Regions from separate parts of the Streptomyces sp. SID5643 genome, predicted to be linked through region 4. Evidence: riboswitches for the same ligand, from Rfam matches in the RefSeq annotation. Region 4 holds a riboswitch; each other region holds the start of a gene.
The links. A riboswitch is a leader RNA that binds a small molecule or an ion and turns the genes downstream of it on or off. The one in region 4 is predicted to bind cyclic di-AMP.
Positions count from the first base shown of each region.

Region 1 (7,560 bases), on a different contig from region 4:
TCGCGCTTCCGTACCTGCCGGATCTGCACCGGGTGGTCGGACACGCCGTCCATCTGCGCGTCTGACGCGGCCGCCGGGCAGCACCGCCGGCACGGCAGGTCGCTCACCGAACGCACTGCCGCCCGCCCGCGTTCGGCGCACCTCAGCAGGTCTGCGAGGATGGCCGACAGCCGTCCGTGCCGGGTCCGGGCACCTGCGGGCGGTGCGAGGCAGGGGGTACGGGCAGCGGCCCGGCGGGCGGGAGAGCGGAGCGGTGGGGCACATGCCGGAGTACCCGGAGTACCTCGCCGCGGTCGTGTTCGCTGCGGGAGGCGTGGTCAACGCCCTGCTGGCACCGCACCGGTTCTCCACCGCCGTCCTGTTCTGCCTCGCGGTGACCTCCACCGGACTCGGCGTCGCCGGTCGCAGTGCGGCAGCCCACCCGACCATCGCCACCGTTCTCGCTTTCGCTGCCTTGTTCCTGGCGCTCGCGCTGGGCATGCTGCTGCTGGCCGACGGCGTCCTCCTGGTCCGGCGCTACGGACCGCAGGCAGCCCTGCTGGCGACCGGGGCCGCCGGCTGCGCGGTGCTGGCGGTGCTCGGCCTCGACGCGGTCGTCCACGTGGTCGGCGGCGAGGCGTTCGGTGCCCTCGTGGTCGCGGTCAACGCGGCCGCGGGATACCTCACTCTGCTCTTCCTGGTCTTCGCCGGCTACGTGTACGTTCGGGGCCGTAGCACCCCCCTGCCGGGAACCACCCATGTCGTCGTCCTGGGCGCCGGGCTCAACGGCGACCGGCCCGGCCCGCTGCTGACCCGCAGGCTGGAGCGCGCCCTCGCGATCGACGCCGCCCGCGCACCGGACACGCCTGGTGTGGTGTTCGTCGTCTCGGGCGGCCAGGGCGACGACGAGGTCTGCTCCGAGGCGGACGCGATGTCCGACTATCTGCGCGAGCGCGGAGTGCCCGTCGGCCGGATCGTGCGGGAAGACCGCTCCGTCAACACCGGGCAGAACCTCCGTTTCAGCGCGGCCCTCGTGGAGGACACCGCTCCCGGCCGCCGTGCCACGGTGGTCACCAGTTGCTTCCACGTTTACCGCACGACCCTGCTCGCCCGCCGCGTCGGCGTACCCGTGCACGTCGTGGGCGCGCCGACCTCCCCCGCCTACTGGCTGGCCGCGACACTGCGCGAATTCGCCGCCATCCTGTGGCTGGACCGCCTCCCCCTGGTCGGACTCAGCCTTCTCCTGGCAGTACCAGTGGCGACGACGGCCTTCGAGCACTGAAACGCCGGCCGCACACCTCGTGCCGGGCCCTGACCGATCCCTTGACGCGGCCGACGGCATGCGCACACACCGAAGGCCGGACCCGGGGATCGGGGTCCGGCCTTCGGCCGCGTGTCAGGCAGGTGGTCGTGCGGTGGGTCAGCCGACGGAGACGCCGTGGGAGCGCAGGAAGGCGACCGGGTCCACGTCAGAGCCGTAGTCCGGCGTGGTGCGGATCTCGAAGTGCAGGTGCGGTCCGGTCACGTTGCCGGTCGCGCCCGACAGGCCGACCTGCTGCCCGGCGGTCACGGTCTGGCCGGCCGAGACGGAGAGCTGGGACAGGTGGGCGTACTGGGCGTAGTGGCCGTCGTTCAGCCTGATGACGACCTGGTTGCCGTACGCGCCGCCCCAGCCGGCGGAGACGACGGTGCCGGCGCCGACGGCCTTGAGGGAGGTGCCGGTCGGGACGACGAAGTCGACACCGGTGTGGTAGCCGCTGGACCACATGCTGCCGGACATCCGGTACGGGGTGCCGACGGTGGCACCGGCCACCGGGAGGCTGTAGCCGCTCGCGTTGCTCTCGGCGGCGGGCTTGGCGGCGGCCGGCTTCGCGGCGGGCTCCGCCTTCGGGGCCGACTCGGCGGCAGGCTTCGCGGCCGAGGGCTTCGGGGCGGAGGCCTTCGGCGCGGACGGCGCCGAGGACTTCGGCGCGCTCGCGGCCTGCTTGCCGATCGACAGCTTCAGACCCGGGTGGATCAGCGACGGGTCCGAGCCGACGGCGTCGCGGTTGTCCGCGTAGAGCTTCTTCCAGCCGCCGCTGACGTTCTGATCGTCGGCGATCTTCGCGAGACAGTCGCCGGCCTTCACGGTGTACGTGCGGGGGCCATTGGCCTTTTCGGCGGCCTTCTTCTCGGCCGCCGGAGCGGACTGGACGGCCTTTTCCGGAGCCGACTGCGGGGTGGCGGCGTGGGCGCCGGCGGCCCCCATGAGCGGCAGCGCGAGAGCGGCTCCGCCGGTTCCGGCGACGGCGATGGAGCGGGTGAAACGCTGGGTCTTGGGACGGCGGTGCTTACCCTTCGCGGGCATGACGAATTCCTCTCCGTCGCCTGCGAGGTGAGCTGTCGGGTGCGGGCTGGAGATGCCCGGCCGCGCCGGGGCGCGGCTTAACCCCAAGCCGTTCCGGGAACCGGAACAGGCGTCTTACCTGTGGGTCCCCCGCTCCTGCCGTACGTCGGGTCAGTGTGTGCGGGCTCCGGTCGGCGGCAGGATTAGGCGTCCGTCCGGATTGGTGTGGAACGTAAGCGACCAGGACGCAAACGGACAAGCTTGCGGTTGCCCGTGACGGTGTTTTGCTTTGACGCGTCGCCACATCCGCGGTCACCGAGCGTGGATTACCGATCTCCCGCTTTCCTCAACAGCCCTGAACAACACGAGAATTACGTGCACATGGCAACAACGGATCGTCACGAATATGACGATGGTCACGCACCCCGACCCCATCTCCTTTACAGTCGGGGCACGTTATCCCTAAGCGGTTTAAGCTCCTTATTCGGACAGAAACGGCTACTTCCGCTTAAGGCGGACGACCGCGGCATCCAGATCCCCCCGCAGGCCCACGCGCAGCCCGTGATGAAGCAGCACGGCTCCCCGGTGAATTTCGCCCGTTTCGAGGCATTCGTACGATGCGGCCGGGTCGAGGGCGCACAACCGGAGAGCCGGTACGGGCTCGCCGTACCGCTGCGCCTGGAGCCAGGCGAGGACGACGGTCTCGTCTCCGAGGGTGTACTGCACGGCACTCAGTCCGCCCTGCGGGGGACGCAGCCGGTACTGGTCGCCGCGTTGCACCACGGGCCGGATCTCCTTGTAGAGCTCCACCCACTCCCGCGCCTCGGCGAGTTCCTCCCGCGTCCACCGCGTGAGGTCGCCGCCGACCCCCAGCACCCCGGCCATGGCGCTGACGAACCGGAACCTCAGGGAGCTGGCCCGCTGGTTGAGCATGACGTTCGGACTGTCGGTGACCCAGGCGGCCATGACCCGGGCCGGATGGATCTGACTGAAGCCGTGCTGGATGGCGAGCCGGTCGAGCGGGTCGGTGTTGTCGGAGGTCCACACCTGGTCCGTGCGGCTCAGCACACCGAGGTCGATCCGCCCGCCGCCGCCCGAGCAGGACTCGAAGGCCACTCCGGGATGGGCGGCCCGCAGCCGGTCCAGCAGGGCGTACAGGCCGCGCACGTGATCGATCCACAGCCGCTGCGGGTAGGGGTCGTCCGGCCAGCCGGCGTCGGTGAAGCAGCGGTTGAAGTCCCACTTGACGTAGTCGACGGGAGCGCCGGCGAGAAGCCCGTGGAGCTGCTCCCAGAGGTACTCCCGGACGTCCTCGCGGGCGAGGTTGAGTACGAGCTGATTGCGGAACTCCGTCCGCCTTCGTCCCGGTTGGTACTGCACCCAGTCGGGGTGCGCGCGGTACAGGTCGCTGTCCGGGTTGACCATTTCCGGCTCGACCCAGATCCCGAACTGCATGCCGAGGCCGTGCACGTGGTCGGCGAGCGGCTTCAGCCCGCCGGGGAAGCGGTCGGGGTTCGGGGTCCAGTCGCCGAGCCCGGCCCGGTCGCTGGTGCGCGCCCCGAACCAGCCGTCGTCGACCACGAACAGCTCGACGCCCATGGCGGCGGCCCGCTCGGCGAGCGCCCGCTGCTGCTCCTCGGAGATGTCGAACTCGGTGGCCTCCCAGGAGTTGAACAGCACCGGCCGGTCCCGGCCCGCGTCCGGGATCACATGCGCCCGCTGGTAGGCGTGCCAGGCGCGGCTCGCCCCGCCGAAACCGCCGTCGCTCCAGAGCCCGGCGAAGACCGGCGTCGTGTACGACTCCCCCGTGGCCAGCGTCAGCAGCCCCGAGTCGTCGTAGCCCGCGCCGCCGGTGATCTGCACGCGCGCATCCGGGAGCTGGGCCACGGAGATGCGCCAGGACCCGGACCAGCCCAGGGCGCAGCCGTAGACCTCGCCGCGCTCCTCGGTGGCGTCGGCGTCCAGGGCGACCCACGGCAGGTGCTGGTGCGAGGTGTGGCCGCGGCGGCTGCCGATGACCTTCTCGCCGTGGGTGAGGCCGGAGCGCGTCAGGCGTGACTCGGCCCCCCAGCGGCCGTGCAGCTGGGACAGCCGCCACGCGTCGCGGTCGGGCAGGGTCCAGGTCGCGGAGTCGGCGCGCAGCAGTTCGACGTCCGGCCCCCGGTTGTCCAGGGTCACCCAGCGCTCGACGACGTCCGTCGAGGAGGGCATGCGGTAGTGCAGCGTGACGGTCAGGTCGCCGTCGCGGAACCGGAGCCGCAGCTCGCCGTCCCCGGCGTCGTGCCCCTCGAATCGCCACTCGGTGCCGCGCCACCCGGCCGCGCGTACGGACAGGGCGGGGCGCACGAAGCGGGGGCCGCCCTCGACCGGGTACTCCTCGCGTCCGTCGAGCGGGGACTCGAAGGGCCAGTAGTCCGGCAGCGGCCGGACGGCGAGGGCCTCGGCGTCGGTGAGGCCGATACGGGGGCCCCAGTGCAGATGCAGCAGCTCGTCCCCGTCGGTGACATGGACGGCGTAGCTGCTGGCCGGCCCGGAGAGCACCCACGTACGACCGTCTTCGGAGATCTCCAGCATCATGCCCTCACAGATTCGAACAAGCCCGACCAGGTGCGACCAGGCGGCAACATCATCGGGGGCCGCGGGGACTCCGGGCAACGCCTGTGGACAACTCATTGCCCCAGGCAGGCATGTCGTATCGTCGAGTGACGCCCGGCGACGAGCCGCGTCGGCGGCGCCGAAGGGGAGGAGCCCTCGTGACACAGCAGGTCCCGTCGACCGAGCCCGAGCTGGCCGGAGTGCGCAACTTCCGTGACGTGGGCGGGCTTCCGACCGTGGACGGACGCCGGGTCCGCCCGGGAGTGCTGTTCCGCAGCGGCCACCTCGCTCACGCGACCGGGGAGGACGCGGCCTTCCTGACCACGCTGGGCCTGCACACGATCTTCGACTTCCGCAACGCGGCCGACCAGAAGCTCGAAGGGCCGGACGTCGCGCTGCCGGGCGTGCGCAATGTGAACCTGCCGCTGAGCGACCCCGCCGACGGCGCCGAGTTCTGGAAGATGGTCCGCGACGGCGACCTGGAGCAGCTCCGCGCGATCCTCGCGGACGGCAAGGGCGCGGACCGGATGACCGCCTCGTACCGCATGATCATCAAGGACCGCACCGATGAGCACTCCCAGGTGCTGCACGCGCTGGCGCAGGACAGTGTCCCCGCCCTGATGCACTGCGCCGCGGGCAAGGACCGCGCGGGTCTGTCCGTCGCGGTCACGCTGCTCGCGGTGGGTGTCGAGCGCGAGGCGATCGTCGACGACTACCTGAAGTCGAACGCCAAGCACCGCCGCTACAAGGTGCACCGCAGCAGCTCCGCCGCCTCGGCCTACTCCCCCGAGGTCATGGAGCTGCTCAGCCCCCTCTTCGACGCCCGCGCCGAGTACCTGACGGCGGCCTTCGACACCATCGAGGACACCTGGGGCGGCGTCGACACCTACCTGGAGAAGGGGCTGAAGCTGGCCCCGGAGACCCGGGAGCTGCTGCGCGAGCGGCTCCTCGACTGAGGCGGCCGGGCGGGCGCTACTTCGCGCCGACCTCGAACAGCAGGTAGATGAACGCGGCGAAGATGTGGCCTGCGATGAGATAGACGAACAGCCTCACCCACAGGGCTCGGGGGAACTTCTCCTCCATGTCCCTCATGAGACGTCTCCAGGGGTGGGGCCCAGGCACAGGGCGGCCGTGGGGCTCTGCAGCAGGGTGTGGACGAAGAGCAGCTCGACGCCGTCGTGGTCCTCGGCGGCGATCCGGTGCGGGGTGAGCGAGTCGAAGTGGGCGCTGTCGCCGGCCGCCAGCCGGTGCGTGGTGTCCCCGAGCCGCAGCCGCAGCCGGCCGCGCAGCACATGGAGCCACTCCTCGCCGGGGTGGACGCGCACGATGTCGCCCTGGGAGCCGTGGGGGACGCGGACGCGCAGGGCCTGCATACCGCGGCCGGGGGCGCCGGCCTGCCAGTAGGTCCAGCCGCCCGCCGCGGTGGGTTCCATGTCCGCCGCGCGGATGACGGAGTCCCGCTCGGCGACCGTCTCGCCGAGCAGCTCGGCAACCGTCGTACCGTAGATGCGGGCGAGTGCGAGCAGCATCGGCAGCGACGGCTGGCGCTGGCCGGTCTCCAGCCGTGAGAGGTGGGCGGGCGACAGCCCGGCGGCGCGGGCCGCGGCCTCCAGCGTCAGGGAGGCCTGGCGCCGCAGCGCCCGCAGCTGGGGCGCGACGGCGGGCAGGGCACCGGCCGCCGGTTCGGCCGGCAGGGCGGCCCCGGAGGGCCGCTCGGTCTCGGAGGAGCTCATGGCTCCATTCAGCCGGAGGGTTGCCTCTGCGGCAAATTTCTTGCCTCTCAGGCAAAAGCCAGTGGTTCAAGGAGTCCGGACACCGGCCCTCATCGGTTGGCGACCGCCTGCTTGACGAGCGTCTTGCCGAAGTCCCACACCAGCCCGCCGTTGTGGGCGTCGTCCATCACGGCCGTGAAGGCGTCGAGGAACCGGTCCACCTCCCGCTCGCCGATGATCAGCGGCGGGATCAGCTTGATCACCTCCATGTGGTCGCCGGAGACCTGGGTGAGGATCCGGTGCCGCTGGAGCAGCGGCACGACGACCATCTGCGCGAAGAGTCCCTTGCGGGCGGCCTGGAGCATGGCCCAGCGGCTGCGCAGCTTCAGCGACCTGGGCCGGCCGAACTCGATGCCGATCATCAGGCCCCGGCCGCGGACCTCGGCGAGCATCTCGTACCGGTCCGTGAGCGCGGCCAGCCGGGACCGCAGCTGCTCCCCGGTGGCCCGGACGTTCGCGACGATCTGCTCGTTCTCCATCACCGACAGCACCGCGAGGCCCGCCGCCATGGCCTGCGCGTTGGACCCGAAGCTCGCCGAGTGCACCAGCACCCGGTCCATGGACGAGTAGACCTTCTTGAAGATCCAGTCCTTGCCGATCGTGGCGCCCACCGGCACATAGCCGCCGGAGAGCGCCTTGGCCACGCACACCAGGTCCGGTTCCACGCCGTCCTCGTGCTGGTAGGCGTAGAAGTCGCCGGTCCGGCCGAGGCCCGTCTGCACCTCGTCGGCGATGAGCAGCGCCCCCCGCCGGTGCAGCAGCTCCTGCGCGGCCCGCAGCCAGCCGGGCGGGCCCTCCAGGACGCCCTTGCCCTGGATCGGCTCGACGATCAGCGCGGCGACGTCCCCCTTCTTCAGCTCCCTCTCCAGCGCGTCGAGGTCGCCCAGC
Region 1 is NZ_WWIC01000052.1:102,925-110,484, reverse strand. Features, by position in the region: gene GTY56_RS06405 (YdcF family protein) at 263-1,261, shown strand; gene GTY56_RS06400 (M23 family metallopeptidase) at 1,400-2,326, opposite strand; cyclic di-AMP (ydaO/yuaA leader) riboswitch at 2,331-2,485, opposite strand; gene GTY56_RS06395 (alpha-galactosidase) at 2,804-4,879, opposite strand; gene GTY56_RS06390 (tyrosine-protein phosphatase) at 5,059-5,856, shown strand; gene GTY56_RS06385 (DUF6126 family protein) at 5,873-5,992, opposite strand; gene GTY56_RS06380 (helix-turn-helix domain-containing protein) at 5,989-6,633, opposite strand; gene GTY56_RS06375 (aspartate aminotransferase family protein) at 6,723-7,560, opposite strand, start outside.
Region 1: linked by a shared signal. The riboswitch ahead of GTY56_RS06400 (M23 family metallopeptidase) and the one ahead of GTY56_RS00420 (M23 family metallopeptidase) in region 4 are both predicted to bind cyclic di-AMP.

Region 2 (7,560 bases), on a different contig from region 4:
GCGAGGGCGCCGGCCGCGAGCCAGTGGTCCCCGCGCCCCTCCTCCACCTGCCGGGGCTGGAAGCGGAACAGGGCGAAGCCGTAGAGCGCGAGGCCCAGCCAGAACAGCACCAGGGCCGCGTGGGCCAGCCAGGCCGACGTATCGGCTGCGGCGAGCGTGGCACCGAGTACGGCCAGCCCCTGGGTGGCCACGCAGCGCAGGAACACCGTGCCGCGCCGCCCACCGGCCTCCGCGGTGAGCAGCACCGCCCAGAGCAGCATCGCGAGCGCCAGCAGCGCCTCGGCAGGGGACTGCCGGCCGGCCGCGGAGAAGCCGGTGCCGAGGACGGCGGTCGCCGCCACGGCGGTGAGTGCGGCCGGTGTCTCCGCCCGCCACCCGCCGCGTGCCCGCTGGGCGAGGCCCGCGGCCGCCATCAGCCAGGCCGCGCAGGCCAGGGCGAGGACGATGCGGGAGAGGACCTCGTACCCCGCCGAGTCGAGACCGACCGACACGATGCCGGTCGCCAGCGCGTACGTCGACCACCAAGTGGCAAACGGGGAGGGACCGGACATAGCGCCGATGCTAGAGAGCGCCGCGCCCGTTACGAGAGGGGCACGCGCGCGTGCCCCTCAAAAGGCGTGAAGAGCCCTCTCAGGCCGGCCGCACCACGCTGTGGATGGCCGACTCGCCGTCGTAGTAGACCGACTCCTCGCGCACGTACGTGCCGGGCTTCGGGGCGTGGATCATCATGCCGTTGCCGATGTAGATCCCGACGTGGGTGACGTCGTCGTAGAAGAAGACCAGGTCACCGGGCTGGGCCTGGGAGAGCGGGACCGTGGTGCCGGCGTTCACCTGGTCGTAGGTCGTGCGCGGCAGGTCGACGCCCGCGGCCTTCCAGGCGGCCTGGGTGAGGCCGGAGCAGTCGTAGGAGCCGGGGCCGACAGCGCCCCACACGTACGGCTTGCCGATCTGGGCGCGGGCGAAGGCCAGCGCCTTGTCGGCCTTGGTGGCGTACGAGGAGTCGGCCGGGGGTGTCGGGGTGGACGAGCCGGAGCCCGCCGGTCCCGAGGACGAGGACCCGCTGTCCTGCTGCCGAGCGGCCTCCTCCTGTGCCTGTCGCTGCGCGGCCTGCTGCCGGGCCAGCTCGTCGGCCTTGCGGGCGGCCTCCTCCTGCTTCTGCTTCTCGATCGCCGCGAGGCGGGCCTTCTCCTCGGCGGTCAGCCTCGACATCAGCTCGCGCGCCTCGGCGAGCTTGCGCTGGACGGTCGCCTTGGCCGTCTTCAGATCGCCCTGCGACTCGGTGAGCGTCTCCAGGCTCTCGGTGGCCTCCTGGCGCTTCTTCATCGTCTCGGACTGCTGCGCGATGTAGTCGTCGACGGCCACCTTCTGGCGGCCCGTCATCCGGTCCATCAGCTGGGTCTGGTCGAAGTAGTCCTGCGGGGTGTCCGCGAGCAGGAACGTCGCCGTGTCCGGGGCGGCGGCGCCGGTGCGGTACTGGGCGGAGGCGAAGGACCCCAGCTCCTCGCGCGCCTCGTTGAGCTTCTGGGTGCGCTTCGCGACGTCGTCGATGAGGGCGTCGGCGCGTTTGCGCTGCTTCGCCGTCTTCTCCTTGGCCGCGTTGTACTTCTCGGTCGCCGACCCCGCCTGGCGGTAGAGGTCGTCGACCTTCTTCTCGACTTCTTCCAGGCTGGGCTTGTCGTCGGCCTCGGGAGCGGCGTTGGCCGACTGGGACAGCAGGGCCACGGAGGTGAGGGCCGCCGTTGCGAGGGCGGGGGTCCGTATGCCTGCCACGCGCGTACCCGTAGGACGCGACTTGCGGTGCGACGCCAAGGGAGGCGACTCCTTCCACGTTCCGCCTACCGAGTTAGCTGTCGGGTTCGGGCGGGTGGTTCGGAAGGTTTGCCCTACGGCTCTCTCCGCACAGGGAGTCGGGCCGATTCACCCCAGGTTCACGGTTGGGTCCCCGGCTCCGGCTGCCGCTGCGGCACACCGGACTCGGCGGAGGCCGCGCGGCCCGGCGACGTTCGCCGGTGGGGGTCATGCGGCCTGGTCGCACGGTAGCCAACTCGTGTGGCCCCTGTGAAGGTTGATGGGTGATATGCCCGATACATTTTCGTGACCTCGGTCATGAACGTTGCCGAGAGTGAACGATCGGGGGAGTTCGGTCATCCTTTGTCCATAATTGCGGGGGGTGTAGCACGCCGTGATCATGCGGTCATGGAGGGCGACAATGAGCCGCCGGCCGGTCGGCGGGGGGCCCGCGCGCCCGGCGATGTTCTCAGGGCGGCGGCGGGCTGTCAGTGGGGCGCCCTAGACTCGGAGAGCGATGAGCAGCCTCTTTGACGACAGCTTCCTGGCGAACCTCCAGGCCCAGCGGGGCCCCGCGGACGAGCCCCCGCCGCCGCCCGAGGACGATCACGTTCCGGAGCCGATTCCGGACGATCTGTTCGGCGGGAAGTTCGACGCGCCCCCGGACCGGGACGCCTACTACCGGGACGGCGCGCCCCGCCCGGTCGTGGACACCGCCGCGCTCCTGGAGGGGCTGAACGACAACCAGCGCGCCGCCGTCGTCCACTCCGGCTCCCCGCTGCTCATCGTGGCCGGTGCCGGCTCCGGCAAGACCCGCGTGCTCACGCACCGCATCGCCCACCTCCTCGCCGAGCGCGGCGTGCACCCGGGCCAGATCCTCGCGATCACCTTCACCAACAAGGCCGCGGGCGAGATGAAGGAACGTGTCGAGCAGCTCGTCGGCCCGCGCGCGAACGCCATGTGGGTCATGACGTTCCACAGCGCGTGCGTGCGCATCCTCCGCCGCGAGAGCAAGAAGCTCGGCTTCACATCGAGCTTCTCGATCTACGACGCCGCCGACTCCAAGCGCCTGATGGCCCTGGTCTGCCGTGACCTGGACCTCGACCCAAAGCGCTTCCCGCCGAAGTCCTTCAGCGCCAAGATCAGCAACCTGAAGAACGAGCTGATCGACGAGGAGGACTTCGCCGCCCAGGCCACCGACGGCTTCGAGAAGACCCTCGCCCAGGCCTACGCCCTGTACCAGTCGCGGTTGCGCGAGGCGAACGCCCTCGACTTCGACGACCTGATCATGACGACGGTCAACCTGCTGCGCGCCTTCCCGGACGTCGCCGAGCACTACCGCCGCCGCTTCCGGCACGTCCTGGTCGACGAGTACCAGGACACCAACCACGCCCAGTACGCGCTCGTGCGGGAGCTGGTCGGCACCTCCGAGCACCCCGTCGACGTACCGCCCGAGGCCGAGGTCCCGCCCGCCGAGCTGTGCGTGGTCGGTGACGCCGACCAGTCGATCTACGCCTTCCGCGGCGCGACGATCCGCAACATCCTCCAGTTCGAGGAGGACTACCCGGACGCCACGACGATCCTGCTGGAGCAGAACTACCGCTCCACGCAGACGATCCTCAGCGCCGCCAACGCGGTCATCGAGCGCAACGAGTCCCGCCGCCCCAAAAATCTGTGGACCAACGCGGGCTCCGGCGCCCGGATCACCGGCTACGTCGCCGACACCGAGCACGACGAGGCGCAGTTCGTCGCCGATGAGATAGACCGCCTCACGGACGCCGGCGAGGCCAAGGCCGGTGACGTCGCCGTCTTCTACCGCACCAACGCCCAGTCCCGTGTCTTCGAAGAGGTCTTCATCCGCGTCGGCCTGCCCTACAAGGTCGTCGGCGGTGTCCGCTTCTACGAGCGCAAGGAGGTCCGGGACGTCCTGGCCTACCTGCGCGTCCTGGCCAACCCCGAGGACTCGGTACCGCTGCGCCGGATCCTCAACGTCCCCAAGCGGGGCATCGGCGACCGCGCCGAGGCGATGATCGACGCCCTGTCCCAGCGGGAGAAGATCAGCTTCCCGCAGGCGCTCAAGCGCGTCGACGAGGCGTACGGCATGGCCGCGCGCTCGACCAACGCCGTCAAGCGGTTCAACACGCTGATGGAGGACCTCCGCACCATCGTCGAGTCCGGCGCCGGACCGGCCACGGTTCTGGAAGCCGTGCTGGAGCGCACCGGATACCTCGCCGAGCTCCAGGCCTCCACCGACCCGCAGGACGAGACCCGTATCGAGAACCTCCAGGAACTGGCCGCCGTCGCCATGGAGTTCGAGCAGGAGCGCGGCGAGGACGAGCAGACCACGCTGTCGGACTTCCTGGAGCAGGTCGCGCTGGTCGCCGACTCCGACCAGATCCCCGACGAGGAGGACGGCGACGGCGTCATCACCCTGATGACCCTGCACACCGCCAAGGGCCTGGAGTTCCCGGTCGTCTTCCTGACCGGCATGGAGGACGGCGTCTTCCCGCACATGCGCGCCCTCGGGCAGACCAAGGAGCTGGAGGAGGAGCGGCGCCTGGCCTACGTCGGCATCACCCGTGCGCGGGAGCGGCTGTACCTGACGCGCTCCACGCTCCGCAGCGCCTGGGGCCAGCCCTCGTACAACCCGCCCTCCCGGTTCCTGGAGGAGATCCCGCCGGCCCACCTGGAGTGGAAGCGGACGGGAGCGACCGCGCCCGCGTCCTCCGGGCCGGTCTCGGCGGTGGCGGCCTCGCTGTCGTCGTCCCGCTCGCGCTCATCGGCGTCGGGCGCCTCCGGTTTCGCCACGCGGCGCACCTCGGAGAAGCCCGTGGTGTCCCTGGCGGTCGGGGACCGCGTCACGCACGACCAGTTCGGGCTCGGGACCGTCGTCGCGGTCAAGGGCACGGGCGGCAACGCCGAGGCGACGATCGACTTCGGGGACACCAAGCCGAAGCGGCTGCTGCTGCGGTACGCGCCGGTGGAGAAGCTGTAGCCCTGTGAGGTGAGCCCGGGCCCCGCCGGCCGGACCGGCGGGGCAGGCGGGACGTTACGTCGGGTCGATGCCGTGGCTGCGCAGCCACGGGAGCGGGTCGATCGCCGAGCCGCCGGCCGGGCGCACCTCGAAGTGCAGGTGAGGACCGGTGGAGTTGCCGGAGTTGCCCGAGCGGGCGATCGGATCGCCCGCCTTCACGGTCGTACCCGAGGGGACCGTGTAGGTGGAGAGGTGGCAGTACCACGTCTCCGTGCCGTCCTTGGCGGTCACGATCATCATGTTGCCGTACGCGCTGTTCCACTGGGTGCGCACGGTGCCGTCGGTCGCGGCCATCACCGTCGTGCCGTACGAGACGGGGAAGTCGATGCCGGTGTGCAGGGACATCCAGTTGATGCCCGACTGGCCGTAGGTGGCGCTGAGTCCGTGCCGCGCGACCGGCAGGGCGAACTTGGGGCGCAGCCGCTCCTTGCGGGCCGCTTCCTCCGCCGCACGCTTCTTCTCGGCCGCCTGCTGGGCCTTGAGGTCGATGCGCTCCTGCGTACGGCTGGCCCGGTCGGCGAAGTCGTCGGCACCGGCGGAGAGGCTCTGCAGCTGGGTGTCCAGCTTGTTGTTGGCGGCCGCCGGCTTGACCGGTTGCACGTCCGCCGCGGTCGTCTGCGCCTCCGCGGCACTGTCGTCGGTGAGACCGCCGACGGAGGCGGCGGCGATCCCGGCGACACCCATCACACAGGCCGAGGGCACCGCGATGGTCATCAGCGCCGAGCGCTTGGGCGGTGTGCGGCGGCGGGAACGGGACGCCGCGCGCGAGGCCGCACGCCCCGACGGGGCGAGGGCGATGTCCTCCTGGCCGTCCAGGAGCGGGGTGACGACGGGCAGTTCACCGGTGGCGGCCGGTTCATCGCCCTCCACGTCGGCGTCGTGGAAGCCGGCTTCGGCTGATTCGTCGTAGGCGACCTGCTCGAACGTCGCGGTCTCGTGCTGGTCGAAGGTTTCGGCGGGGTGCTCGTACGCGTCGGGCTCCGGTGCGGCGGTGCCGTCGGAGTTCCACTGCGTGGCGTCGTAGGCGCCCGTGTCGAAGGACTGAGTGCCCCACTCCCAATGCTGGGTGTGGTCGGCGGGGTTGCCGGACTGGTCCGGCTGGAGCCAGGCGCCGGACTCCCACTGCCCGGTGGCGTCGGGGGAGGGGGCCTGGGACGGGATGGCCGACATCGGCTGCTGCTCGGCCGTCCAGGAGGTCGTGTCGTAGACACCGGTGTCGTAGGCGGCGTGGTGCTGGGCCGCGTAGGCGTCGTAGTGCACGTTCTCGTGCGTGCCGGTGGGCCAGTGGCCGGTGTCGTAGCTGCCCGTGTCCTGGCCGCTGCCCGGCATGTCGCCGAAGAGCGGGTCGGTCGCGAAGCTCGCGGTGGTGTGCCCGGTGGCGTCGAAACCCGCGCCGTTGGTGCCGGTGGGATCAAATCCGGTGGCGGCGTGGTCGCCGTACGTGGTGAAGTCGCCGTACTGGGCTTCCTGGGTGCCGTACGACGCGTAGTGCGCGGAGGCGGCGTCGGAAGCCGGAGCCGGGGTCATGGTCCCCGACGGGTGACGGTCGTTCACCAACTTCTCTTTCGCCTCGACAACAGGGGCTGCCAGAGCAGTGCGGCGACTGTACCCGGCGGTACGCGGGCACGACAATCTTCGGCAGGTTTCGCGCGCGCAGGAAACGGGCATTCGGCCGTGTTTTGGCGGACGGCGGGCACGAGTTTGGCCCTGTGTTCGAAGTTTGTTCGAGGTTGATCGGTGCTTCGGTGCTGAGTGATCGCTGTATGACGATTCTCAGGCGACCGTCAGACCGCCGGTGTGTTCGGCGGACGGTTCACCCGCGTGTGCCGTGTCCAGAATCTGTCGTATGCCGTTGGCGACGGCGGGGTGCACGGGCAGAGCGAGGTGGCCGATGCCGGTCACGCGCACGTTCTGCACCGTCAGATCGGGATGGTCGATGCAGGCCGTCTCCAGTGGGTCCATCACGTGGTCCAGGTCGCTCCAGTAGCTGACGAAGTGCGTACGGCAGTCAGGGGCGGGCAGAGCGAGCTCCTCGAGCACCGGTGAGCCGGGGCGCATCTGGCGCACGATGGGGTGCGCGTCGGCGAAGGGCGCCACTCGGGTTCCCGAATGCGGCGTGCCGAGCGTGACGAGGGTCCGTACGCGCGTGTCGCCACCGAGCCGCTGCACGTAGTAACGCGCTATCAGTCCGCCGAGGCTGTGCCCGACGACGTCGACCCGCTCGGCCCCCGTGCGCTCGCAGAGCTCCTCGATGTGCCGTCCGAGCCGTTCGGCGGCGGCCCGTATGTCACAGGTCAGCGGCGAGTAGTTGAGCGATTCGATCTGCTGCCTGCCGTGCTGGGCGAGGCTGCGGCGCAGCAGGACGAAGACCGAGCGGTTGTCGATGAATCCGTGCAGCAGCAGGACCGGCGGCTTGGCCTCCGTGGGGAGTTGGGCGGCGCCGTCCGCCGGCAGTGCCGGGACGGGGGCGCGGCGCTCCTGGGTGATGCCGGACGGGTAGAGGAGGAGGTGCCCGGCCAGGATCGCGATCTCCAGGGCGGTGGCCTTCAGGAGGGCCAGGGAAAGTCCCGCCAGTCTGCCCGGCAGCAGACGCTCGCAGAACGGAAGAAAGGGCAGAGCCGCCCTGGTGACCTTCATGGCCGACCTCCTGTCGGCACGCGGGAGGACGCCTCCGCCCCCCGTGTGCCCTCGTGGAAAGCAGCTGCGAAGACGGCCGGCGATGACCGCGTGAGCGGCGT
Region 2 is NZ_WWIC01000314.1:33,195-40,754, forward strand. Features, by position in the region: gene GTY56_RS33790 (SLAC1 family transporter) at 1-551, opposite strand, end outside; gene GTY56_RS33795 (C40 family peptidase) at 631-1,809, opposite strand; cyclic di-AMP (ydaO/yuaA leader) riboswitch at 1,818-1,990, opposite strand; gene pcrA (DNA helicase PcrA) at 2,306-4,783, shown strand; gene GTY56_RS33805 (M23 family metallopeptidase) at 4,838-6,490, opposite strand; gene GTY56_RS33810 (esterase/lipase family protein) at 6,596-7,459, opposite strand.
Region 2: linked by a shared signal. The riboswitch ahead of GTY56_RS33795 (C40 family peptidase) and the one ahead of GTY56_RS00420 (M23 family metallopeptidase) in region 4 are both predicted to bind cyclic di-AMP.

Region 3 (7,560 bases), on a different contig from region 4:
CCGACCCCTGGCCGAAGAAGCGGCACCACAAGCGCAGGATCATCCAGCCCGACTTCCTCACTCTGGCCGCCACCCGTCTCGGGCCGGGCGCGCTCGTCCACTGCGCCACGGACTGGGAGCCGTACGCCGAGCAGATGCTCGACGTCCTCACGGCCCACCCCGACTTCGAGAACACGCAGGCGGACGGCGGTTTCGCGCCGCGTCCCGACTTCCGTCCGCTGACCCGTTTCGAGGGCCAGGGACTGGACAAGGGACATGTCGTGAACGACCTCCTCTTCCGCCGCGTACAGCACGTGGACCAGCCCCCCGCCGGCGCCTGACCACCCCTGGCACCTCCTCCGCCTGCGGACAGCGCCCATCCGTCGTTAGGGTCAATGCCGTGGCCACCAGCCCCCTACATCCGTCGTATCCCAGCGGTCCCGCCGACGGGGCACCCCTCGTCGGCCCGGGCACGGCCGGCTCCCTGCGGCACGCCCACTGGTGGCAGCGCGCCTGGGTGCGCTACGGCGCGCTGAGCACGCTCCTCGCGATATCCGGCCTGGTCATCCTCGCCCTGGTCCGCGAGGAGACCGGTACGGAAGGCTTCCTGGTCGGGCTGGGGCTGGCCGTGCTGCCGGTCCCCCTGCTGATAGCCGCGTTCCGCTGGCTGGACCGGGTGGAGCCCGGCCCCTGGCGGAACCTGCTGTTCTGCTTCGCCTGGGGCGCCTGCGCGGCGGCGCTGATAGCGATCGTCGCCAACAGCTTCGCGACGAGATGGATAGCGACGGCGACGGCGGACCCGTCCAGCGCGGACACCCTGGGCGCGACGGTGATAGCCCCGGTGGTCGAGGAGTCGGCCAAGGCGGCGGCCGTCCTCCTGGTCTTCCTCTTCCGGCGCCGTGACTTCACCGGCATCGTCGACGGGGTCGTCATAGCCGGGGTGACGGCGACCGGCTTCGCCTTCACGGAGAACATCCTCTACCTGGGCACGGCCTTCGGCACCGACCAGCTCACCGGCGGCACCGGCATCGCCTCCGTCACGGCGGCGACCTTCTTCGTGCGCATCGTCATGTCGCCGTTCGCGCACCCGCTGTTCACGGTCCTGTCCGGCATCGGCTTCGGCATCGCCGCGCTCTCGACGGACCGCCGGCCCCTGCGCCGCGTCGTCTTCCCGCTCGGCGGGCTGCTGCTCGCGATGGGCATGCACGCGATGTGGAACGGCTCCTCGGCCTTCGGCGAGTACGGGTTCTTCGCCGTGTACGCGGCGTTCATGGTGCCCATCTTCGGACTGCTGACGTGGCTGGTGATCTGGACCCGGCAGCGTGAGCTGAAGACCGTACGGGCGGAGCTCCCCGCCTACGCAGTGGCCGGCTGGCTGACCCCGGCCGAGCCGTACGCGCTGGGCTCGATGCGGGCCCGGCGGATCGCCCGCCAATACGCCCGCCGTCACGTGGGCAAGGCGGCGGCGCGGGAGGTGGCGCGGTACGAGGCGTACGCGACGTCCCTGGCGTTCCTGCGGCACCGGGCCCGGCGGGGCCGTGCCGGGCCCGACTTCGCCGTCCGGGAGGGGGAACTGCTCGGCGAGCTGTGGCGGCGCCGGGAGGTGGCCCGCCCCGCACTGGACCACGCGGCGCGGATCACCGCCCCTCCGGTTCCGGTGACGGCCCCGCCCTGGCCGGTGTACGGGGTGTACGGGTACGGCCCGCAGCCGACGCCGTACCCCGCGTACAAGACGCCGTACCCCGCGTACAACCCGTACCGCTCCTAGGCGTGTCAGGCCGAGTCAGGCCGAGGCCTCGGTGAGCCGTCCGAGCTCGGCCTCCGAGAGCGTCAGCTCGCCGACACCGGTCAGCGCGGGCAGTTGCTCCACCGTCCGCGCGGAGGCGATCGGCGCCACCACGGTCGGCTGCGCGGCGAGCCAGGCCAGAGCCACCGTGGCCACGGGTACGTCGTGCGCCGCGGCGATCTCGTCGAGGGCGGCGAGCACCCGCCGCCCCCGCTCGGTCTCCAGGTGCTTGGCCGCGCCCCCCGCTCGCGCGCTCTCGACCGTCGCTCCGGGCCGGTACTTGCCCGTGAGGAAGCCGGACGCGAGCGCGAAGTACGGGACGGCGGCCAGGCCGGCCCGCTCGGCGAGATCCTGGAGCTCGCCCTCGTAGGTGTCCCGGGAGACCAGGTTGTAGTGGGGCTGGAGGGCCACGTACCGGGCGAGTCCCTCGCGGTCGGAGAACTCCAGGGACGCCCGCAGCCGCTCGGCGGAGATGTTGGAGGCGGCGATGTGCCGCACCTTCCCGGCCTTCACGAGGGCGTCGAGCGCGCCGATGATCTCCTCGACGGGCACGTCGGGCTGGTCGAAGTGCGTGTAGTACAGGTCGATGTAGTCGGTGCCGAGGCGCCGCAGGGAGGCGTCGGCGGCGGCCTTGATGGTGGCGGCGGACAGGCCGCGGAACTCGGGGTGCTGGCTGACCTTCGTGGCGACGACGACGTCCGCCCGGTTGCCGCGGGCCTTCAGCCACGTGCCGAGCACGGTCTCGGACTCACCGCCCCGGTTCCCCTCGGCCCAGGCCGAGTAGGAGTCGGCGGTGTCGACGAAGTTGCCGCCGGCGGCGGTGTAGGCGTCGAGGACGGCGAACGACTGGTCCTCGTCGGCGGTCCAGCCGAAGACGTTGCCGCCGAGGGCGAGCGGGAAGACCTCGAGGTCGGAAGGGCCGAGCTTACGCAGAGAAGTCATGCTCCACGTCAACGCCGGTACCGGAGTCTCCCATTCCCCCGCTCGGCCGCCCGCGCCGGAACATGCGGCGGCCCTGACGTCGGGGGGTCGTCGTCAGGGCCGCCGGTGCTTCAACGGATGGGGACGGCTTACGGGTTCAGCCCCTTGCCCCGCAGCCACGCCATCGGGTCGATGCCGCTCGCGGAACCGCCGGAGTGGACCTCCAGGTGAAGGTGGGCCCCGGTGACGTTGCCGGTGGCGCCCACGCGGCCGATGACGTCGCCGGTGCTGACCTTCTGGCCGACGCTGACGCCGATGGAGGACTGGTGCGCGTACCAGATCTCGGTGCCGTCATCGAGGGTGAGGACGGTCTTGTAGCCGTACGAGCCGTTCCAGCCGGCCTCGGTGATGGTGCCGCTGTGGACGGCCTTGATCGGCGTGCCCGTGGGGGCGGCGAAGTCCAGGCCCGTGTGGTAGCCGGAGGACCAGTAGGCGCCGGCCTGGCCGAAGCTGGAGGTGATGGTGTAGGAGGAGGTCGGCAGCGTGAACTGCTTGGCCAGGGCGGCGAGACGCTCGGCCTCGGCCTTCTTCCTGGCCTCCTCCTCCGCCTTCTCCTTGGCCGCGGCGGCCTTGGCCTTGGCTTCCTTCTCCGCCTTGGCGACCGCTTCCGCGGCTGCCTTCTGGGCGGCGTCCGCGGCGTCCTGGGCGGCCTTGGTCTCGATCTGGTCCTGCTGGTGCTCGACCTGGGCCATGATCCGGGCGCGCAGCGCTTCACCCGCGCCGGCGCCGGAGGTGCTCTCGCCCTGCCCGGTGGCGGCCGTTGCGGTGCCGAGGCTGCTGAGCGGGGTGGCGGAACCCTCGGGGGTGTCGTCGTCCGAAATGAGGGAACCCACCGAGGGCAGGTCCGGGACGGAGATGGACACCGGGGGCTTGCCGGTCTGGGCGCTGGCCATGCCGCCGGCACCCACGGCGGCTATGACGCCGACACCCAGGACGGTGGAGCTGCGGGCGAGACCTCCGCCGCGCTGCTTGGTGACGCGATGCCGGCCACGGACGGGACGGATGGACTCCTCGGTGGGGTTCCACTCCTGGAACGGGCCCTCGTCGGTGCGCTGACCGCCGTAGCCGAAGGTGTCGGTCTCGCGCTTCGGCGCGAACGGGGCCGCGGGGGCAGGCCGGTTGGACGCCACGTGGGCGTACTCCTTTCCTTCCTTCTCGCCTACCGGGTTAGCTGACGGGTTCGGAGCAGGAAGGTCTCCTACGCGCGTATACCAACCGTGCTTCCACGGTGGCATCCGCCCGATTCACCCCAAGTGGTGGTTCCCCGGTTCCCTTTCGGGATTCGGCGCGTGCGCACGGAGCCGCCTTCTGTGACGGCTGGGACGACCGCGCTGCGTTATCGAACGTTAATGGAGGCGCGAGGGGTATTCCAGCGATTCCGCTTGATCATTAAGCTTTTTCGCATGGACTTACCTGCCATGACCGGAGTAAATCGGGCGAGTTGACCGCTTCGCAAGTGACTGGCGGGTTTTGACGGGGCATCAGTTACCGCGCGGAGCGAGGTGGTTCGCTCACCGACTGTAATGAGATGCGGGGAAATGCACCGAGGGCCGGAACCCTTTCGGATTCCGGCCCTCGGCCTTCAGTAGCGGGGACAGGATTTGAACCTGCGACCTCTGGGTTATGAGCCCAGCGAGCTACCGAGCTGCTCCACCCCGCGTCGTTGTGATTCCAGTGTACGCCATCCGCGGGACCACTCGTGCACACCCGCGGACCGGCCCGCGCTCAGCCCGGCAGGTGACGGTTCGGGGCCTTGGCCCGCTCCTCGTGCTCCGGGAGGACCAGGACCTCCACCCCACGGGCCGCGAGCAGGCCGCTGCCGTCGGCGTCCGTCACGAAGGTGTCGGGCTCGCGCCAGGCCGTGACGACCCGCCGTACGCCGGCGTCGAGGATCAGCCGGGCGCAGGGTGCGGGCCGGGAGGCGCGGCGGGCGCAGGGCTCCAGGCTGCTGTACACCGTCGCGCCGGGCAGGCGCGGGTCGGCCGGGTCGATCTTGGCGAGAGCCGCCTCCTCGGCGTGCACGACCGGGTCGCCGGCCTCCCGGGAGTGGCCGCGGGCCAGTTCCGTGCCGTCGGCGGCGACCACGAGCGCGCCCACGCTGAACGCCGTGTCCGACGGCGGGCAGCGCTCGGCCAGGTTGCAGGCGAGGGCCAGCCAGTGGTGGTCGGCGGCGACGGGCAGGGCACCGGTGCCCGGGGCGGTCGGCTCGTAGCGCATCAGGACCACGTCCTCGATCCGCCGCGACTCCAGCAGCCGGAGCCTGCCGCCCTGGTAGCCGCCGGGACCGAAGAGGCGGGGAGCCCCGGGGTCGCCCACGAAGAGCGGGGCGAGCACCAGCTGGAGTTCGTCGGCGAGGCCCTGGGTGAGCAGCTGGGTGTGGATCAGGCCGCCGCCCTCGACCATGAGCCGCCGCACGCCCCGCACGTCGTGCAGGTGGGTGAGCAGCCGCCGCCAGTCGAGGCCGGCGCCGAGCGGGACGACGTCGGCGGCCAGGCCCCGGGCCCGGGCGCGTTCGGCGCCCCGGTCGGTGGTGTAGAGGAGCTTCTCGCCACCGGTGTGCCAGAAGCGGGCGTCCGGATCGAGGTCGCCGGAGCCGCTGACGGTGACCTTCAGGGGATACTCCGGTTTCCCGGCGGCCCGCCGGGCGGCCCGGCGCTCCCCGGAGTTCACCAGGAGCCGCGGGTTGTCGGCGCGGATGGTGCCGGCGCCGATCAGGATGGCGTCGACGCCGGCCCGGACCTCGTCGACCCGGTCGAAGTCGGCCGGGCTCGACAGGAGCAGGCGGTCGGGTCCGGTGTCGTCCAGGTAGCCGTCGAGGGAGACGGCGGCGGACAGCAGGACGTACGGGTGTGGCATCGACGCTCCGCGGCTGGTCGGGACGGCGGGACTGGACAGGGTCACCAAGGCGGGCTTGGTTCAAGTTTGAAGCAAACCTACACTGGTGGCATGACGACTCGCTGGCTCACCCCCGAGGAGCAACGTGCCTGGCGCGCGTACATCGCCGCCTCCCTGCTCCTGGAGGACGCGATCGACCGGCAGCTCCAGCAGGACGCCGGCATGCCGCACCTGTACTACTCCATCCTGTCCGTCCTGTCGGAGTCCCCGGAACGGCGGCTGCGCATGACCGATCTCGCCGAGCGGCTGAAGATCACGCGCAGCAGGCTGACGTACGCGGTGACGCGGCTGGAGAAGGACGGCCTGCTGCGGCGGGAGGCCTGCCGGTACGACAAGCGGGGCAGCGTCGCCGCACTGACGGACGAGGGGTTCGCCGTGCTGGAACGGGCGGCGCCCGGGCATGTCGACACCGTGCGGAGCTTCCTGTTCGACCGGCTCAGCGAGGAGCAGGTGGGACAGCTGGAGGAGATCTCCGCGGCGATCGCGCAGGGCCTCCAGGAGGACGGTTCGCGGCCGGCGACGGACGAGGTGCCGTGGCGGCGGAGGTCTGCACCGACCTGTTCGTGACGCGCCTCACACCGAGACGGATACTGATTGCTTCAAACTTAAAGCACTAGTAGGGTTCCGGACGTGTATCTGCTTCAAATCTGAAGCAGTACGGCTGTGCAGCCGAACAGGAAACGGAACCCGGAGGCCCCGCATGCCCGACACCCCCGCCGTCGTCGCCACCCCGCGCTCCCGCGTCCGGGTCCCGCTGCGCTTCCACGACGGCTACGAGGCCGACGCCGAGCTCGTCACCTTCCACGGTCTGGCCGACGGCCAGGAGCACGTGGCCGTGGTCCTCGGCGAGCCCGGCCCGGTCCCGATGGTGCGGCTGCACTCCGAGTGCCTGACCGGGGACGTGTTCGGCTCCGCCCGCTGCGACTGCGGCCCTCAGCTGCGCGAGGCGGTCGAGGCCATCGCCGAGCGCGGCGGCGTGCTGCTGTACCTCCGCCAGGAGGGCCGCGGGATCGGCCTCTACAACAAGCTGGACGCCTACGCCCTCCAGGACGAGGGGCTCGACACGTACGAGGCGAACGCGGCACTGGGGCTGCCGGAGGACGCCCGCGACTACACGGCCGCCGCCCAGATGCTCCGGGCCCTGGGCATCGGCCGGCTGGACCTGCTCTCCAACAACCCCGACAAGGCAGGCCAGTTGCGGTCCCTGGGCATCGACGTGCGCGGCCGGATCCCCACGGGCGTCTTCACCACCGCACACAACGTCCGCTACCTGCGCGCCAAGGTCCTCCAGACCCAGCACACGCTGCCGCTCGCCGCGCTGACGGAGCTCAGCGCCGGCTGAGCCGCTCCGGTCCGGCCGGGCACTGAACCGGGCTGCTTGTCCCTCGGTTCATCGGGTACAGCCTTTGGAAGAGGGCGACCTCATCAGTACCCGGAGCTTTTTGGAAGTGACCGTTTCGTGACCGATCTCGGCGGCCCCGGCGACCACCGGGTGAGAAGACCGGGCGATGACCCGGAGTCGGTCGCATCGCAGATCACCGATGCCGTGGACAGCCTGACGGCGCTGTGGTCGGCCGCCGCCCAGGAGGCGTCCCTGCGCCTGTCCCTGCACCAGTTGCGGGCGCTGCGCACCGTGCAGGCGGCGCCGGGGCTGAATCTGACGGCCCTGGCGGACGGCCTGGACATCGGCCTCCCCACGGCCAGCCGCCTCTGCGACCGCCTCGGGGCGGCCGGCCTGCTGGAACGCGTCCCGCACCCCGACACCCGCCGCGAGGTGCAACTGTGGCTCACGCCACACGGACAGCACGTCCTGTGCGACGTCGCCGCCCGCCGCGCCCAAGCCCTGACGGCAGCGCTGTCGGCCATGCGACCGGCCGAACGCGCGGCGCTGCGCAGGGGGTTGCAGGGCTTCCTGACGG
Region 3 is NZ_WWIC01000078.1:6,900-14,459, reverse strand. Features, by position in the region: gene trmB (tRNA (guanosine(46)-N7)-methyltransferase TrmB) at 1-320, shown strand, start outside; gene GTY56_RS09825 (PrsW family intramembrane metalloprotease) at 380-1,747, shown strand; gene GTY56_RS09820 (aldo/keto reductase) at 1,763-2,707, opposite strand; gene GTY56_RS09815 (peptidoglycan DD-metalloendopeptidase family protein) at 2,836-3,876, opposite strand; cyclic di-AMP (ydaO/yuaA leader) riboswitch at 3,888-4,044, opposite strand; tRNA gene GTY56_RS09810 (tRNA-Met) at 4,333-4,406, opposite strand; gene GTY56_RS09805 (dihydrofolate reductase family protein) at 4,472-5,602, opposite strand; gene GTY56_RS09800 (MarR family winged helix-turn-helix transcriptional regulator) at 5,693-6,208, shown strand; gene GTY56_RS09795 (GTP cyclohydrolase II) at 6,342-6,983, shown strand; gene GTY56_RS09790 (MarR family transcriptional regulator) at 7,101-7,560, shown strand, end outside.
Region 3: linked by a shared signal. The riboswitch ahead of GTY56_RS09815 (peptidoglycan DD-metalloendopeptidase family protein) and the one ahead of GTY56_RS00420 (M23 family metallopeptidase) in region 4 are both predicted to bind cyclic di-AMP.

Region 4 (7,560 bases):
AGCGGTAGTACTTCGACTCGTCGGAGACCTGCTCGTAGAAGCTGACCAGACGATCGGCGTCATCAACGGTGATGGGCCGGATGCGCGCGGTGCCCCCGTCGCGCAGCACCACGTCGGCTTCCCAGTGGGCGGGATACTCGTGCCGGTCCGGCGAGGTCTGCATGGGCCCCAGAGTACGGCTAGCGTCCGACAGTGGCGCGAGGCAGTCTGTGGAGGGCGTCAGCCGGGTCGAGGCCGCGACCCGACGGCACCCCTGGAGCGGAACGCGAGGACCGCTCCCGGTGAGCTTCACGATGTGGGAAACTGGTCTAGACAACCCTGAACACCGAAGGGCAGCAACACATGGCTGAGCGCCGCGTCAACGTCGGCTGGGCCGAGGGTCTCCACGCCCGCCCCGCCTCCATCTTCGTCCGAGCCGCCACGGCCGCAGGCGTCCCGGTGACGATCGCCAAGGCTGACGGCAACCCCGTCAACGCGGCCTCCATGCTGGCCGTCCTGGGCCTCGGCGCCCAGGGGGGCGAGGAGATCGTCCTCGCCTCCGACGCCGAGGGCGCGGACGCCGCCCTGGACCGGCTGGCCAAGCTGGTCTCCGAGGGTCTTGAGGAACTGCCCGAGACCGTCTGATGTCCCGTGCGCCGGTTCGGCGCGCATGGAAGGGCTCGCCCGATTCACCGGGCGGGCCCTTCGCCATTCCGGACGACAAGGAGCGGGGAATTGTGGAATTCCCTGTTTTCGGGCAGGGGAATCAGGCCCTAACGAATTGGCCGCTCTTTGTATACGGCCGCCGTGTTAATGCCGCGGGCTCGCCGTGTTTACGGGATGTTGCGAGTTCCTCACACGGTCGGCGGGCTCCCTGCCGGAGCCGAAGCGCAGGCGGTGCGCGCCGGTGGCACGCTCGGCGTGCAGCGCAGTGACCGCCCGCGCTCGCTCGCCGTCCCCGCGCGCCACCGCGTCCACGATCGCGCCGTGCTCCGTCCAGGACTCCACCGGGCTGGCCGGTGCGTCCACGGCGTACATCCACGCGATCTTGTGGCGGAGCTGGGTGAGCATCGAGGTCAGTGCGGGGCTGCCACAGGCCTGGGCGAGCGTTTCGTGGAACCAGCCGTCGAGGGAGCGCAGGTCGTCACTGCTGCCCCGGCGGGCCCGCTCCTGGCCCAGCCGGACCAGGCCGCGCAGGACCTTCAGATGCGCCTCGGTGCGGCGCTGGGCGGCGCGGGCCGCTCCGAGCGGCTCCAGGAGCATGCGCATCTCCAGCAGGTCGCCCGCCTCCTGCTCGGTGGGTTCGGCCACGCACGCGCCCGCGTGCCGGCGGGTCACCACGAAGCCCTCGGCCTCCAGGGTGCGCAGCGCCTCCCGGACGGGCACCCGCGAGACGCCGTAGCGGCGCGCGAGGAGTTCCTCGGTGAGCCGGCTGCCGCGCGCGAGGACACCCGCGACGATGTCGTCCCGGATGGCCGTGCACACCGAGTGCGCGGGAATACGCATGACCGACCTCCCCATTAATCCCCGTGAAACGCCGACGAGCGGCGCCCGTTCCGTGACTCTATTGCAATGAGCCGGAATTTCCGACGGCCATCGGGAATCCAGGGATATTTTTTGGACAGGCCACCGCCGTAAACGCCGAAAGCCCCGGCTCGGGGAGCCGGGGCTTCGGGAACGGCGCGGGGGTTCCGGTCAGAGGTTCACGCCGTGGGAGCGGAGGTAGGCGACCGGGTCGATGTCCGAGCCGTACTCGGCGCTCGTGCGGGCCTCGAAGTGCAGGTGCGGGCCGGTGACGTTGCCGGTCGCGCCGGACAGGCCGATCTGCTGGCCGGGGGTGACCTGCTGGCCGACCGAGACGCCGACGGAGGACAGGTGGCCGTACTGGGTGTACGTCCCGTCGTTCATCTTGATGACGACCTGGTTGCCGTACGAACCGCCCCAGCCGGCCTCGACGACGGTGCCCGCCCCGACCGCGTGGACGGAGGTGCCGGTGGCGGCGTGGAAGTCGACACCGGTGTGGCTGCCGGAGGACCACAGGCCGCTGCTGGCCTTGTAGCTGGTGGAGACGTACGAGCCGGAGATCGGGGCCACATAGGCGTTGAGGCGCTTGCGCTCGGCCTCGCGGGCGGCGCGCTCCTTGGCCTCGCGGGCCTTCTCGGCCGCTTCCTTGGCCCTCTCGGCCAACTCGGCGGCCCGCTTGCGCGCGGCCTCCTCGGCCTTCCGCTTGGCGGCGGCCTCCTCGGCGGCCTGCTGCTGCGCGATCGCCTGGGCGTCGATCTGCTGGGCCACGGTGTCGCCCATGGTGACGACCGGGGTGAGGCCGGTCTGCTCGGGGCTGGGCTCGGCGGCGAAGGCAGCGGGGGCCGCCACGGTGCCGATCACGCCGGTGGTGGCGAGGGCCGCGACGCCCGCCGCGCGGGCGGTGCCGCGCTGGATCCTGCTGGGACGACGGTGCTTCCCGGTGGCGCGAGTGAACGCCATGTAGTGGCTGGTCCTTTCCTTCCCTCTCGCCTACCGGGTTAGCTGACGGGTTCGGAGCAGGAAGGTCTCCTACGGACTCCCTCGCGACTCGCGCGGGCGCCCGATTCACCCCAGGGACTGCGGTGGGTCCCCGGCTCCCCTGGCTCGCGCCGTACGGGGACTCGGCGATGACTGTCCGGTGCCGCGGGTGCGGCGCACTGCCTGACGAACAGCCCGGACGACGCTAAGCGGCGCCGCTTTCAATTCCCAAACGAATCCAGGTGTTTGTAGCGCATCCCACAGGGCAGACAGGCAACTCCCATATCAATTCGGGCATAAAGGGGCCCTGGTGCCTTTGAAGACAACCAGGGCCCCTGCGCGCGTGCCGCTACTCGGCCGCGACGACGGTGACTTCGCCGATGCCCAGGGCCTCGACAGGCGCCTTGATCTGCGCCGCGTCGCCGACGAGGACGGTCACCAGACGGTCCACCGGGAAGGCGCTCACGGCCGCCGCGGTGGCCTCCACGGTGCCGGTCGCGGCGAGCTGACGGTACAGCGTGGCCTGGTAGTCGTCGGGCAGGTGCTGCTCGACCTGGTCGGCCAGCGTGCTCGCGACCGCCGCTGCCGTCTCGTACTTGAGCGGAGCCACCCCGACCAGGTTCTGCACGGCGACGTCCCGCTCGGCGTCGGTCAGTCCCCCGGCGGCGAGAGTGCGCAGCACCGTCCAGAGGTCCTCCAGAGCCGGGCCGGTGTTGGGCGTGTCGACGGAACCGCTGATGGCGAGCATCGCGGCACCCGTGCCGTCCGGCGCGGACCTGAGGACCTGGCCGAACGCCCGAACGCCGTAGGTGTAGCCCTTCTCCTCGCGCAGGACGCGGTCCAGGCGGGAGGTGAGGGTGCCGCCGAGGCAGTACGTGCCGAGCACCTGCGCGGGCCACACGCGGTCGTGCCGGTCCGGGCCGACCCGGCCGATCAGCAGCTGCGTCTGGACGGCGCCGGGGCGGTCCACGATGACGACCCGGCCGGTGTCGTCGGCGGTCACCGGCGGCACCGGACGCGGCTCGGCCGAGGAGCCCGTCCAGGCCCCCAGGGTGTCGCCGAGCAGGGCGTCGAGGTCGATACCGGTGAGGTCGCCGACGACGACGGCGGTGGCCGTCGCGGGGCGGACGTGCTTCTCGTAGAAGGCGCGAACGGCCGCGGAGTCGATCGCGGCGACCGTCTCCTCGGTGCCCTGCCGGGGCCGCGACATGCGCGCGTCCGACGGGAACAGCTCCTTGGAGAGCTCCTTGGCGGCACGGCGGGAGGGGTTGGCCAGTTCGTGCGGGATCTCGTCGAGGCGGTTGGTGACCAGCCGCTCGACCTCGCTGTCGGCGAACGCGGGCGCCCTCAGCGCGTCGGCGATCAGGTTCAGCCCCTTGGCGAGACGGGAGGCCGGCACCTCCAGGCTGAGCCGGACGCCGGGGTGGTCGGCATGCGCGTCGAGGGTGGCGCCGGCACGCTCCAGCTCGGCGGCGAACTCCTCGGCGGAGTGCTTGTCGGTGCCTTCGGAGAACGCCCGGGCCATGATCGTGGCCACACCGTCGAGACCGGCCGGCTCCGCCTCCAGGGGGGCGTCCAGCAGCACCTCCACGGCGACGACCTGCTGGCCGGGGCGGTGGCAGCGCAGCACCGTCAGACCGTTGTCGAGCGTGCCGCGCTCGGGGGCGGGGAAGGCCCACGGCTTGGCGTCGCCCGACTGGGGCCGGGGGTGGAAGTCCATCGTGGCGAGCTCGGTCACCGGGCCGCCTCCTCGTTCTCGTCCTGGTCGGCGGGGGCTTCGGGGGCGGTCGGCTCGTACACGAGCACCGCGCGGTTGTCGGGCCGCAGGCGGGCCTTGGCGACCTCCTGGACCTCCTCCGCCGTGATCTCCAGCACACGCTGGACGGCGGTCAGGGCGAGCTGCGGGTCGCCGAACAGCACGGCGTACCGGCACAGTTCGTCGGCGCGGCCGGCGACCGTGCCGAGCCGGTCCAGCCACTCGCGCTCCAGCTGGGCCTGGGCGCGCTCCATCTCCTCGGCCGTGGGGCCCTCCTCGGCGAACCGGGCGAGCTCCTCGTCGATGGCGGTCTCGATGGCCGGCACCTCCACGTCACCGGACGTCTTCACGTCCAGCCACCCCAGGGAGGGCGCCCCGGCGAGCCGCAGCAGGCCGAAGCCGGCCGCCACGGCCGTACGGTCGCGCCGCACCAGCCGGTTGTAGAGGCGGGAGGACTCGCCGCCGCCGAGGACGGTGAGGGCGAGGTCGGCCGCGTCGCACGCGCGCGTGCCGTCGTGCGGCAGCCGGTAGGCGGCCATCAGGGCGCGCGCCGGGACCTCCTCCTCGACGACCTCGCGCAGCTGCTCGCCGATGGTCTCCGGCAGCGAGCCGTCGCGCGGGGCGGGCTTGCCGTCGTGACCGGGGATGGAGCCGAAGTACTTCTCGACCCAGGCGAGGGTCTGCTCCGGGTCGATGTCGCCGACCACGGAGAGCACGGCGTTGTTCGGCGCGTAGTAGGTGCGGAAGAACGCCCGCGCGTCCTCCAGGGTCGCCGCGTCCAGGTCGGCCATGGAGCCGATCGGGGTGTGGTGGTAGGGGTGGCCCTCCGGGTAGGCGAGTGCGGTCAGCTTCTCGAAGGCGGTTCCGTAGGGGACGTTGTCGTAGCGCTGGCGGCGCTCGTTCTTGACGACGTCCCGCTGGTTCTCCATCGACTCGTCGTCGAGCGCGGTCAGCAGCGAGCCCATGCGGTCGGCCTCCAGCCAGAGCGCGAGCTCCAGCTCGTGGGCCGGCATGGTCTCGAAGTAGTTGGTCCGCTCGAAGCTGGTCGTGCCGTTCAGCGAGCCGCCCGCGCCCTGGACGAGCTCGAAGTGGCCGTTGCCCTTGACCTGAGCGGAACCCTGGAACATCAGGTGCTCGAAAAGGTGAGCCAGGCCGGTGCGTCCCTTGACTTCGTGGCGCGAGCCGACGTCGTACCAGAGGCACACCGCCGCGACCGGGGTCAGGTGGTCCTCGGAGAGCACCACGCGCAGGCCGTTGGCCAGGCGGTGCTCGGTCGCTGTCAGGCCCCCGGAGCCTGCCTGGGCTGTGGCCGTGTGACCCATGGGCATGTACGTCCCTTCGATCGCGGAGCGGTCTTCCCGACCGCGGATTCCTGCCGGTCCTGCCACTGTATGCAAGCGTGCGATGCCCTGGTGAAGTTCCCGGGCGGCGTACGCCGAGAGCGAGCACGGGCCGCCGTTCCCGCGGGGCTCCGGACGGCCCGGCAGGCGTCGCAGACAGGGTCCTGGTCCCGCTTGTCAGTGCGGCGGTCCACAATGGTCGGCGTCAGATCCGGATCGCAGCAGCATGAGCGAGCCGCAGGGGCGACCGGTGACGAGTGGGCGAACGCGCGCAGGACCCGAAGGGCCGGGCACGATCGACGTCTCCTCACCGGCAGGAACGCCCCGTAGGCGAGCGACCAGTAACAGGAGGAGCCGGCAGCGATGGCCCGCCGCAGCACGAAGACGCCGCCCGACGACTCGTACGAGGAGCGGATCCTCGACATCGACGTCGTCGACGAGATGCAGGGCTCCTTCCTCGAGTACGCGTACTCGGTCATCTACTCCCGCGCCCTGCCCGACGCACGCGACGGTCTCAAGCCCGTGCACCGACGGATCGTCTACCAGATGAGCGAGATGGGCCTGCGCCCCGAGCGCGGGTACGTCAAGTGCGCCCGTGTCGTCGGCGAGGTGATGGGCAAGCTGCACCCGCACGGCGACGCGTCGATCTACGACGCCCTCGTCCGCATGGCCCAGCCCTTCTCGATGCGGGTCCCCCTGGTCGACGGCCACGGCAACTTCGGCTCGCTGGGCAACTACGACCCGCCGGCGGCCATGCGGTACACCGAGTGCCGGATGGCCGAGGCGACGAGCCTGATGACGGAGTCGATCGACGAGGACACGGTCGACTTCAACCCCAACTACGACGGCCAGGAGCAGGAGCCGGTGGCCCTGCCCGCCGCCTTCCCGAACCTCCTGGTCAACGGCGCCTCGGGCATCGCGGTCGGCATGGCGACGAACATGGCGCCGCACAACCTGCGCGAGGTCATCGCGGCCGCCCGCCACCTGATCAGGTATCCGAACGCCGATCTCGACGCCCTGATGAAGCACGTCCCGGGCCCCGACCTGCCCACCGGCGGCCGCATCGTCGGCCTGTCCGGCATCCGGGACGCCTACGAGTCCGGCCGCGGCACGTTCAAGATCCGGGCGACGGTTTCGGTGGAGCCCGTGACGGCCCGCCGCAAGGGCCTCGTGGTCACGGAGCTGCCCTTCACGGTCGGCCCCGAGAAGGTCATCGCCAAGATCAAGGACCTGGTCGGTTCGAAGAAGCTCCAGGGCATCGCCGACGTCAAGGACCTGACCGACCGCGAGCACGGCCTGCGCCTGGTCATCGAGATCAAGAACGGCTTCGTGCCGGAAGCGGTCCTGGAGCAGCTCTACAAGCTGACGCCGATGGAGGAGTCCTTCGGCATCAACAACGTGGCCCTGGTCGACGGCCAGCCGCTCACCCTGGGTCTGAAGGAACTCCTGGAGGTCTACCTCGACCACCGCTTCAACGTCGTCCGGCGGCGTTCGGAGTTCCGCCGCGGCAAGAAGCGCGACCGGCTGCACCTGGTCGAGGGCCTGCTGACGGCCCTGCTGGACATCGACGAGGTCATCCGCCTGATCCGCTCCAGCGAGAACTCCGCGCAGGCCAAGCAGCGCCTGATGGAGCAGTTCTCGCTGAGCGAGGTGCAGACGCAGTACATCCTCGACACACCGCTGCGCCGTCTGACCAAGTTCGACCGCATCGAGCTGGAGTCCGAGAAGGACCGGCTCAACACGGAGATCGAGGAGCTGACCCGGATCCTCGACTCGGACGCGGAGCTGCGCAAGCTGGTCTCCTCCGAACTGGCCACCGTCGCCAAGAAGTTCGGCACCGACCGGCGTACGGTCCTGCTGGAGTCGGGCGGTGCCCCGGTCTCCGCGGTGCCGCTCCAGGTGGCCGACGACCCGTGCCGGGTACTGCTGTCCTCGACGGGCCTGCTGGCCCGTACGGCGAACGGCGAGCCGTTCGCGGAGGAC
Region 4 is NZ_WWIC01000002.1:34,006-41,565, forward strand. Features, by position in the region: gene GTY56_RS00405 (bifunctional acetate--CoA ligase family protein/GNAT family N-acetyltransferase) at 1-163, opposite strand, end outside; gene GTY56_RS00410 (HPr family phosphocarrier protein) at 343-624, shown strand; gene GTY56_RS00415 (GntR family transcriptional regulator) at 790-1,485, opposite strand; gene GTY56_RS00420 (M23 family metallopeptidase) at 1,675-2,463, opposite strand; cyclic di-AMP (ydaO/yuaA leader) riboswitch at 2,476-2,640, opposite strand; gene GTY56_RS00425 (insulinase family protein) at 2,831-4,219, opposite strand; gene GTY56_RS00430 (M16 family metallopeptidase) at 4,216-5,559, opposite strand; gene GTY56_RS00435 (DNA gyrase/topoisomerase IV subunit A) at 5,941-7,560, shown strand, end outside.